4 regions of the Streptomyces sp. NPDC043878 genome follow, and region 3 is predicted to be linked to each of the others. Evidence: riboswitches for the same ligand, from Rfam matches in the RefSeq annotation. Region 3 holds a riboswitch; each other region holds the start of a gene.
What was found. Region 3 has a riboswitch for cyclic di-AMP ahead of AC07AZ_RS23595 (transglycosylase family protein). Riboswitches for the same ligand answer to the same signal wherever they lie in the genome.
Positions count from the first base shown of each region.

Region 1: another riboswitch for cyclic di-AMP. It lies ahead of AC07AZ_RS03705 (M23 family metallopeptidase); the one in region 3 lies ahead of AC07AZ_RS23595 (transglycosylase family protein).
Region 2: another riboswitch for cyclic di-AMP. It lies ahead of AC07AZ_RS06525 (transglycosylase SLT domain-containing protein); the one in region 3 lies ahead of AC07AZ_RS23595 (transglycosylase family protein).
Region 4: another riboswitch for cyclic di-AMP. It lies ahead of AC07AZ_RS21860 (C40 family peptidase); the one in region 3 lies ahead of AC07AZ_RS23595 (transglycosylase family protein).

Region 1 covers NZ_JBWKDW010000002.1:19,148-21,338, reverse strand. Annotated here, with positions in the region: gene AC07AZ_RS03715 (dihydrofolate reductase family protein) at 1-341, shown strand, start outside; tRNA gene AC07AZ_RS03710 (tRNA-Met) at 424-497, shown strand; cyclic di-AMP (ydaO/yuaA leader) riboswitch at 824-979, shown strand; gene AC07AZ_RS03705 (M23 family metallopeptidase) at 991-2,034, shown strand; gene AC07AZ_RS03700 (aldo/keto reductase) at 2,167-2,191, shown strand, end outside.
Region 2 covers NZ_JBWKDW010000003.1:169,464-171,654, reverse strand. Annotated here, with positions in the region: cyclic di-AMP (ydaO/yuaA leader) riboswitch at 867-1,035, shown strand; gene AC07AZ_RS06525 (transglycosylase SLT domain-containing protein) at 1,038-1,520, shown strand; gene AC07AZ_RS06520 (HAD family hydrolase) at 1,592-2,191, opposite strand, start outside.
Region 3 covers NZ_JBWKDW010000017.1:92,616-94,806, forward strand. Annotated here, with positions in the region: gene AC07AZ_RS23590 (transglycosylase family protein) at 1-449, shown strand, start outside; cyclic di-AMP (ydaO/yuaA leader) riboswitch at 647-812, shown strand; gene AC07AZ_RS23595 (transglycosylase family protein) at 816-1,544, shown strand; gene eno (phosphopyruvate hydratase) at 1,886-2,191, shown strand, end outside.
Region 4 covers NZ_JBWKDW010000015.1:135,237-137,427, reverse strand. Annotated here, with positions in the region: gene AC07AZ_RS21865 (hypothetical protein) at 282-590, shown strand; cyclic di-AMP (ydaO/yuaA leader) riboswitch at 959-1,138, shown strand; gene AC07AZ_RS21860 (C40 family peptidase) at 1,142-1,615, shown strand; gene AC07AZ_RS21855 (ATP-binding protein) at 1,948-2,191, opposite strand, start outside.

The sequences.
Region 1 (2,191 bases), on a different contig from region 3:
GCACGGAACTCGCGCGCGGCCACTCCCGGGAGGGCGGCGACCCGGTGGTCCACGCCGAGGAGGCGGCCCTCGCCAAGCTCGGAGCCGACCCGAGGCTGGCCGGCGCCACGGTCTACAGCAGCCTGGAGCCCTGTGCCCGCCGCGCCTCCCGCCCCGCGCCCTGCGCCCGGCTGATCCTCGACGCCGGGGTACGGCGGGTGGTCACGGCCTGGCGGGAGCCGGACACCTTCGTCGCGGCGGCCGACGGGAACGGGCTGCTCGCGACGGCGGGCGCCACCGTGGTCGTCCTGCCGGAGTACGCGCGGCGGGCCCAGGCACCCAACCGCCATCTGCTCGGCTGAGACGCCTTCGGCCGTGGTCCGCGGGGCCCGGAACAACGCGTGTGCTTCGGGCCCCGCGGATGACGTACACTGGTTTCAACGACGCGGGGTGGAGCAGCTCGGTAGCTCGCTGGGCTCATAACCCAGAGGTCGCAGGTTCAAATCCTGTCCCCGCTACTGAAGGCCGAGGGCCGGAATCCGAAAGGGTTCCGGCCCTCGGTGCGTTCGCCCCCGCGCGAGGGTGCGGTGCGCCACGACGCCCGATGTCACCCCGGGTGAGCGGTCGGAAGCCCTGGGGTGAGCGGCCGTGGAGCCGTCCCTGCCGGTGAGTACCCGTCGGTTCCCTGATCCGCGGTCAACTCGCCCGTTTTCCGCCGCTCATGACCAGAAAGTCCTGCGCGGAAAGTTTAATGATCAAGACGAACATCTTGGAAACGGGTACCCGGGTCTATTAACGTTCGATAACGCAGCGCGGTCGTCCCAGCCGTCACAAGAGTCGGCTCCGTGCGCACACGTCGAATCCCGCAAGGGAACCGGGGAACCACACCTTGGGGTGAATCGCATGTGAACCGCCGTTCGGCACGGTGGGTTTACGCGCGTAGGAGACCTTCCTGCTCCGAACCCGTCAGCTAACCCGGTAGGCGAGAAGGAAGGAAAGGAGCACGCCCACGTGGCGTCCAACCCGCCTGCCCCGCATGCCCCGTTCGTGCCCAGCCCGCGCAGCACCGAGCCCTTCGGCTCCGGCGGCCTCCGCACCGACGAGGGTCCGTGGGAGGAGTGGAATCCCACCGAGGAGTCCCTTCGTCCCGTACGTGGCCGGCACCGCGTCTCCAAGCAGCGCGGCGGGGGACTCGCCCGCAGCTCCACCGTCCTCGGCGTCGGCGTCATAGCCGCCGTCGGCGCGGGCGGCATGGCCAGCGCCAACACCGGCAAGCCGCCCGTGTCCATCTCCATCCCCGACCTGCCCTCCGTGGGTTCCCTGCTGTCGGACGACAACTCCTCCCCGGTTGCCGATCAGGGCGCCGCGACCGCCCTGAGCAGCGTCGGAGTGACCTCCGCCGACACGGCACGGGGCACCAGCGACGCCGGCGAGGCACTGCGCAGCCGGATCATGGCCCAGGCCGAGCAGCAGCAGGACCAGGTCGACACCAAGGCCGCCGCCGTCGCCGCGGCCGCCGCCGAGAAGCAGGCCACCGCCGCCGTCGCCAAGGCGGAGAAGGCGGCCGAGGCCAAGGCCGCCGCCGCGAAGGAGAAGGCGGAGAAGGCCGCCGCGCAGAAGGCCGAGGCCGCGCGCCTGGCGGAGCTGGCCAAGCAGTACACGCTGCCGACCTCCTCGTACACCATCACCTCGACCTTCGGTCAGGCCGGCTCGATGTGGTCCTCCGGCTACCACACCGGCCTCGACTTCGCCGCGCCCACCGGCACCCTGATCAAGGCGATCCACGGCGGCACCATCACCGAGGCGGGCTGGGCCGGCTCCTACGGCTACCGCACGATCCTCACCCTGGACGACGGTACGGAGCTGTGGTTCTGCCACCAGTCGTCCATCAGCGTCACCGTGGGCCAGAAGGTCGGCACCGGTGACGTGATCGGGCGCGTGGGCGCCACCGGCAACGTGACCGGACCGCACCTGCACCTGGAGGTCCACCCCGGCGGCAGCGCCGACGGCATCGACCCGATGGCCTGGCTGCACGGCAAGGGCCTCACCCCCTGACACCCCGCCCTCCTGGACCCCGGTGGTCCTGACGCCAACCCCCCGGCCTCAGGACCACCGGTTTCCCGTGTTTACGGGGTCTTTGCGGCCGGCACGGAATGGGGCACTCCGGACCGCGTGTTGACTTGAGGCATGACTGTTCTCCGCAAGCTCGGCT
Region 2 (2,191 bases), on a different contig from region 3:
GAATGTTTTTGATCACTCGATAAGGACTGATATCTGTCGGGTTAGCTGAAATTAGTCGCATCTGTCACCAATCGCGACGGCCGCCGGGCCCATCGGCCCGCGCGGCCGGAAACACTCTGCGGCCCCTCGCCTGCAGTATCCCCACGCCCCTGAGCACGGGACGGCCCACCAGGCCCCGCGTGTCCCCCTCCCGGGGCCCCGCGCCATCGCCGCCGACTCCCCCGCGTCGCCCGTCACCTTCACCTCCCCTACGGTCGCCCACCCCGGCACACCGGAATCGCGTACGGGGGCGATGGGCCAGGGGCGCCGCGCCGGGGGTCCCGTTCCACCTCGGGGGCCCTTTCACCTGGAGGCCCCCTTCCAGTGCCGGGCCGCCCGATGGTTCCGGCACCGGAAGGTGACCCCCAGCGCCGGGCCGCCCGACAGCCCTGCGCGCCGGCCCCGCAGCCGGATCCGCGCACCGGCCCGCACGCCGACCGCACCGACCCACCCACCCACCCACCCACGCGCACCCGCCCGACAGGACAGCCCCAGCCATCCCTCCCCCGCACTCACGGAAGTGGATTTCCCCGGCGGCCGGTTGACCACGAGTTAGCCCTATTGCCCGAATTGCGCGACTTGTTCGCGCCCGTGAGTTGGGTCACGCACACCCGGACCCCCTCCCGCGCCACCGTCGCCCGTACCGCCTTGAAGTGAAAGCGAGTTGAGAGTTGGCATCCGCAAAGGATCAAGTACCCCATACGCCCCAGACCAAGGTCAAACGCTCGAATGGCGATTCCGGCACTTGTTCCGGACATGTGCTCTCGCATACGTTCCCGGCCTGTCGGGTGGACGCCTAATCCTGCCGCCGCCCGAACCGAGACCCATCGACGAAGACACCGCACGGCAGGAGCGGGGGACCCAGGTAAGTCGCCGCACCGGAAGTTCCAGGACAAACCGGTACGGCTGGGGGTGAAGTCACGTCCGTCAGGGCGTGGCCGGGCAGCTCCCGCCCGAACCCGACAGCTCACCTCGCAGGCGCCGGAGAGGACACAGTCATGCCCGCTGCCGCTCAGCACCGACGTACCAGAACCGCCCGTCTCGCCCGCAGGCTCGCCGTCATCGGCACCGGAGCCGCCGTACTGGCCCTCCCGGTCATCGGCGCGAGCACCGCCTCCGCCGCCACCCCGACGGTGACCACCGCCTCCACGCTGGGGTACGCCAACAACCTGGACGGCTGGATCCGTGCCTCGCTGACCGTCATGGCCCAGCACGGCATTCCGGGGTCGTACAACGGCATCTACCGCAACGTCATCCGCGAGTCCTCCGGCAACCCCTACGCCATCAACCTGTGGGACTCCAACGCGGCCGCGGGCATCCCGTCCAAGGGCCTGCTCCAGGTCATCGACCCGACGTTCCGGGCCTACCACGTCGCCGGTACCTCGTGGAACTCCTACGACCCGGTCGCGAACATCACCGCCGCCTGCAACTACGCGGCCGCGCGGTACGGCTCGATCGACAACGTCTTCGGGGCGTACTGAGCACTGCCCGTGAGGGCCGGCGCCCCGGCGCCGGGGCGCCGGTGCCGCCGGCCTCCGGTCCGATCGGCGGATCAGACCGGCCGCCAGGCCCTCCGGGGCCCGGGGAAGAGACGTTCGAGGACGACGGCCACGCCGTCGTCCTCGTTCGACGTGGTGACCTCGTCGGCCACCGACCGCAGTTCGGGGTGGGCGTTGGCCATCGCCACCCCGCGGGCCGCCCAGTCGAACATGGGGATGTCGTTGGGCATGTCACCGAAGGCGATGGTCCGGTCCGGGCCGAGGCCCAGGTGTTCCGCCGCCAGGGCGAGACCGGTGGCCTTGGTGACGCCGCATGGCTGGAGTTCGACGGTGCCGGGTCCGGACATGGTGACCGTGGCCAGGGAACCGGCCACCGACCGCGCCGTCGCCGCCAACTCGTCGTCGCTCAGGTAGGGGTGGCGCAGCAGCACCTTGCTGATGGGCTCGCACCACAGGTCGTCGCGCCGCTCGACCCGGAGCGCCGGGAGGGTCGGGTGCGGCATCAGGTAGCCGGGCTCGATGAGCGTGAGGCCGTCGACGCCGTCCTGGTCGACCGCCGCGTACACCTGCCCGACCTCGGCCTCGATCTTGCCGAGGGCGGTCTCGGCCAGCTCCCGGTCCAGGGTGACGGACCACAGCAGACGGTCCGCTCC
Region 3 (2,191 bases):
AGGACGACTCGGCCAAGTCCGGTACCGCCTCCGGCGCCGGCGCCGACAAGAGCGCCGATTCCCGCGCCGATCAGGGCGATCCGGGCACTTCCGGCAACTCGTCCTCCGGTGCGGTGAAGCAGGATGAAGCGGACAACGTTCAGCAGAGCGTGGGCACTTCGAGCCTGGTCGACACCGGGTCGCTGAGCTCCGGCCGGCACCGCGGTGGCAGCGCCGACGAGGACGCCACGACCGACGCCGCCCCCTCCGCCGGCCGCCACGTCGCCGGCGAGGGCGACGCCTCGCCCGTCGACTCCTACACCGTCCGCCTCGGGGACACGCTCGCGTCCATCGCCGACTCCCTTGGCCTCGACGGCGGGTGGCGCGCGCTCTACGACGCGAACAGGGACGCCATCGGTGTCGACCCGAGCAGCATCGCCCCCGGTCAGACCCTGCGAGTCGGGGTCTAACCGGGCGAAAAGCAGCGGGAGTTCGCGTCACACTTATGGCCGAATGTCCGCTTTGGTGAAAGTGTGGGATGACTCTCAGAAGCCCTGATCGTCTTTGAAATTCGCCGGATCACCTGTCTACGGTCGTGACCGCTCGTCAACACGAGCCCCGGCGGCCGCAACGCCGAATCCTGCCAGCGGCCGTACGGGAACAGTCGTCGCGTAATGCGCCGTAGGCAGGAGCGGGGGACCCAAGGTAAGCGCCGCGCCGGGCAGTTGACGGAACGGCTTGGGGTTAAGCCACGCCTCCCACGGAGGTGTGGCCGGGCAACTCAACCGGCCCGAACCCGACAGCTCACCTCGCAGGCGTCGGTGAGGGGATCAACCATGCTGTTTTCCGGCAAGGGCAAGCACCGCCGCCCGTCCAAGGCCACCCGCGTCGCCACGCTCGCCGGCGTCACCGGTGTCGCCATCGCCGCCCCGCTCATGGCGGCCGGCAACGCCTCCGCCGCCACCACGTCCGAGTGGGACACCGTCGCCGCGTGCGAGTCCGGCGGCAACTGGTCCATCAACACCGGCAACGGCTACTACGGCGGCCTGCAGTTCTCCGCCTCCACCTGGGCCGCGTACGGCGGCACGCAGTACGCCTCGACCGCCAACCAGGCCTCCAAGGCGCAGCAGATCGCCGTCGCCGAGAAGGTCCTCGCCTCCCAGGGCAAGGGTGCCTGGCCGGTCTGCGGCAAGGGCCTGTCGAGCGCCGGCTACAGCGGCTCCGGCAGCACCGGCACCTCGTCGAGCGGCTCGAACAGCTCCAGCGGCTCGAACAGCTCCAGCGGTTCCAGCAGCAGCTCCTCGGCCACCACCCGCTCGACCTCCGAGCAGCCGGCCTCCCGTTCCGCGGAGCGCCCGGCCGCCAAGAAGACCGTCAGCACCCCGACCGGCAAGAAGGTCAAGAAGGGTGACGGCGAGTACAAGGTCGTCAAGGGCGACACGCTCAGCTCGATCGCCGAGAAGCACAAGGTCAAGGGCGGCTGGCAGAAGCTGTTCCAGCTGAACAAGGACATCGTCGACGACGCCGACTTCATCTTCCCGGGCCAGCAGCTCCACCTGAAGTGACACCCGGCCCGTAGCCGAACCACAGCGCCCTCACATCCGGGCCCCGCAGGCTGGGGCCCTCGTGAGGGTCACCCCCCGTCCCCACGGGCTCCCCGCTCCGGTGCGTCTTCCCCCGTACGTACCGGAGCGGGGCTTTCTGCTGTCCGGCACCCCGCTTTCGGGCTCCGCGCAGCTCCGCTCTTTGTTCCGTTCGGAAACAATTTCCTCTCGGTTCTGTCCACGACGTGGCCGGAAGGCCGACCGATCCCCCCGGGGCGGTTAGGCTCGTCCCGCAGAGCCCCGGCGGCGCTGCGCCTGCCGGGCCCCGGCCCGGCCGTACCCGCGTCACATTGAAGAAGGAGATGCTCGTGCCGTCCATCGACGTCGTCGTAGCCCGGGAAATCCTGGACTCCCGAGGCAACCCCACGGTCGAGGTCGAGGTCGGCCTCGACGACGGCAGCACGGGTCGTGCCGCCGTTCCGTCCGGCGCCTCCACGGGTGCCTTCGAGGCCATCGAGCTGCGCGACGGTGACCCCAACCGCTACCACGGCAAGGGTGTCGAGAAGGCCGTCCTCGCCGTCATCGAGCAGATCGGCCCGGAGCTCGTCGGCTACGACGCCACCGAGCAGCGCCTGATCGACCAGGCCATGTTCGACCTGGACGCCACC
Region 4 (2,191 bases), on a different contig from region 3:
GCCCTGCCGGAGCCGGCTCTGCCGCGAGGAGGGGTTCGCGATGACCCGACGGTCCGCCCGTCACGTCCCACCCGGGTTCACCGAGACACCGGGCAGGCGGTTCACGCTGCCGGGCGCCCGCGTCGTGCCCCGCCGGCCCTCGCCGCCCGGACAGCCGGAGGGACGGCCCGGTGATGCCGTCGTCCCGGCCCGCGGGCCGGCCCGCGTCCGCACCCGGACGAAAAGGCCGCTCGTACGGCACACGGGCCGCCGTCCCGAGCCCGGCGACAGGTGAGCCGTCGATGCCGCCACCGGAACTCCCGCCGCTGCCCGCCCTGACCCGCGCCGAGGGCGAGTTGATCGATCGTTACCTCGACGTGGTCGACCTGCTGGGCCGGATCAACCCCGCGCGCCCCGGGGACACCTACCGCGGCCTGCGCGCCGCCCAGGCCCTGGTCGCCAAGGCGGCCCTGCTGCGGGACGCCCTGGAGCTGATGCACCGGCGCGGCGAGACCGAACTGCACGCCCCCACCCTGGCCCGTGCGCTGCGCGTGCTGGACGGGGAGCGCCGCACGGACCGCGTCACGCTGCCCGCCGAGGCCGACAGTTGACGCACCGTCGCCGCTCCCGGTGCCCCGGCGCGGCGGCGGGTGTCCGGGACGACGCCGAAACGGACCAAAAGGGGTACCGCCGATCGGAGTAGGCGCTCGTCCTGTTTTAGGCCCGTCCGAGTTGCGCAACACGCGTGGGCCGAGGGCGGAATCGGACATTCCATCGCTGGTCCGGGGGTGCGCGACCCCTCCAACGCCCCCTCGAACAAAGGGGTGTCCACCCGAACGGGTGAGTGGTGAGTAACAACACAAACCACCGATTCCATTGGGTTTTTCGGACATCTGTCAGCCAAGATCCGTGTCTGACGACAAGACCCCGCCGCAGTGGCGGGGCGATCCGGGCGGACGCCGAGTCCTGCCGCCGCGCGGATGACCGGTCGACAGAAGTGGTTCGGCAGGAGTGGAGGACCCAAGCACGACGGGTCGCCGGAACGGTCACGCCATGACCGGTTCGAGCAGCCCTTGGGGTGAAGCCGCAACCGCGGCCGGGCAACTTCGCCAGCCCGAATCCGACAGGTCATCCTTCACAGGCGGCTGACGAAGGGTTGCGCATGACTGCGCTCAATCGTGTCCCGTCGCTCATGGTCCGGGCCGGTACGGCTTCGGCTCTCACCATCGCCGCGGTGGGCGGCTCCGTCGTGATCCCGGGTGTCGCCTCCGACGCCGCGGCCGCCACACCGGCGACGAAGGCACTGCACATCGCCGCTTCCAAGAAGGGCGCCCCGTACAGCTACGGCGCCACCGGGCCGCGCAGGTTCGACTGCTCCGGGCTCACGCTGTACTCGTTCAAGAAGGCGGGCAAGAAACTGCCCCGCACGGCGGCCCAGCAGTACAACAAGACGCACCACATCTCCGCCAGGAGCCGCAAGGCCGGAGACCTGGTGTTCTTCCACTCGGGTTCGAGCGTCTACCACGTGGGGATCTACGCCGGCAAGGGCAAGATATGGCATGCCCCGAAGACCGGTGACGTGGTGCGGCTGCAGAAGATCTGGACGAAGAGCGTCTGGTACGGCCGGGTCAACTGACTCTCCCGGGGAGACGGCGGTCGCCTGACACGCCGCCGTCTCCCCGGGGTCCCACCCGGGCCCGCGGGGTCACCCGCGGGCGCTGGTCACCCGTACGCCCCTGGTCGGTCTCGGCCTGAGGGGGCCGCTTCCCCGGAGGGTGCCCCCGACGGGCCTCGCCGACGAGCGGGCCGCCTCCCGGGCTCCCGCCGGCCCGCGCCCGCCGCCCGCGCCCCGCAAGCCCTCCGCGCCCCAGAGGCCGACCGCGTCCCCGGGCGGGCATGGTGGCGCCGCGAGCCGTCCGTACGGCGCCTGTAAGGACCGTGTGGCGCGCCGGCAACGGTGCCGGGGGTCTACGGCTCCTGCTGCCCCGCCGCGGTCACCGGCGCGACCGGGACCGTCCACGGCAGCTCGATGAAGACCGTCTTGCCGCCCTCGCGGGTGGGCCGCACCCTCAGCTTGCCGCCGAACTCCGCGGTCAGCCAGCGGATGATCACCATGCCCCGGCCGTTGTCCTGCTGGACGGCGGCCGGCAGCCTCTTGGGGAACCGCGGGTGGCTGTCGGTGACACCGATGCGCAGGTGTTCGTCACGGTCC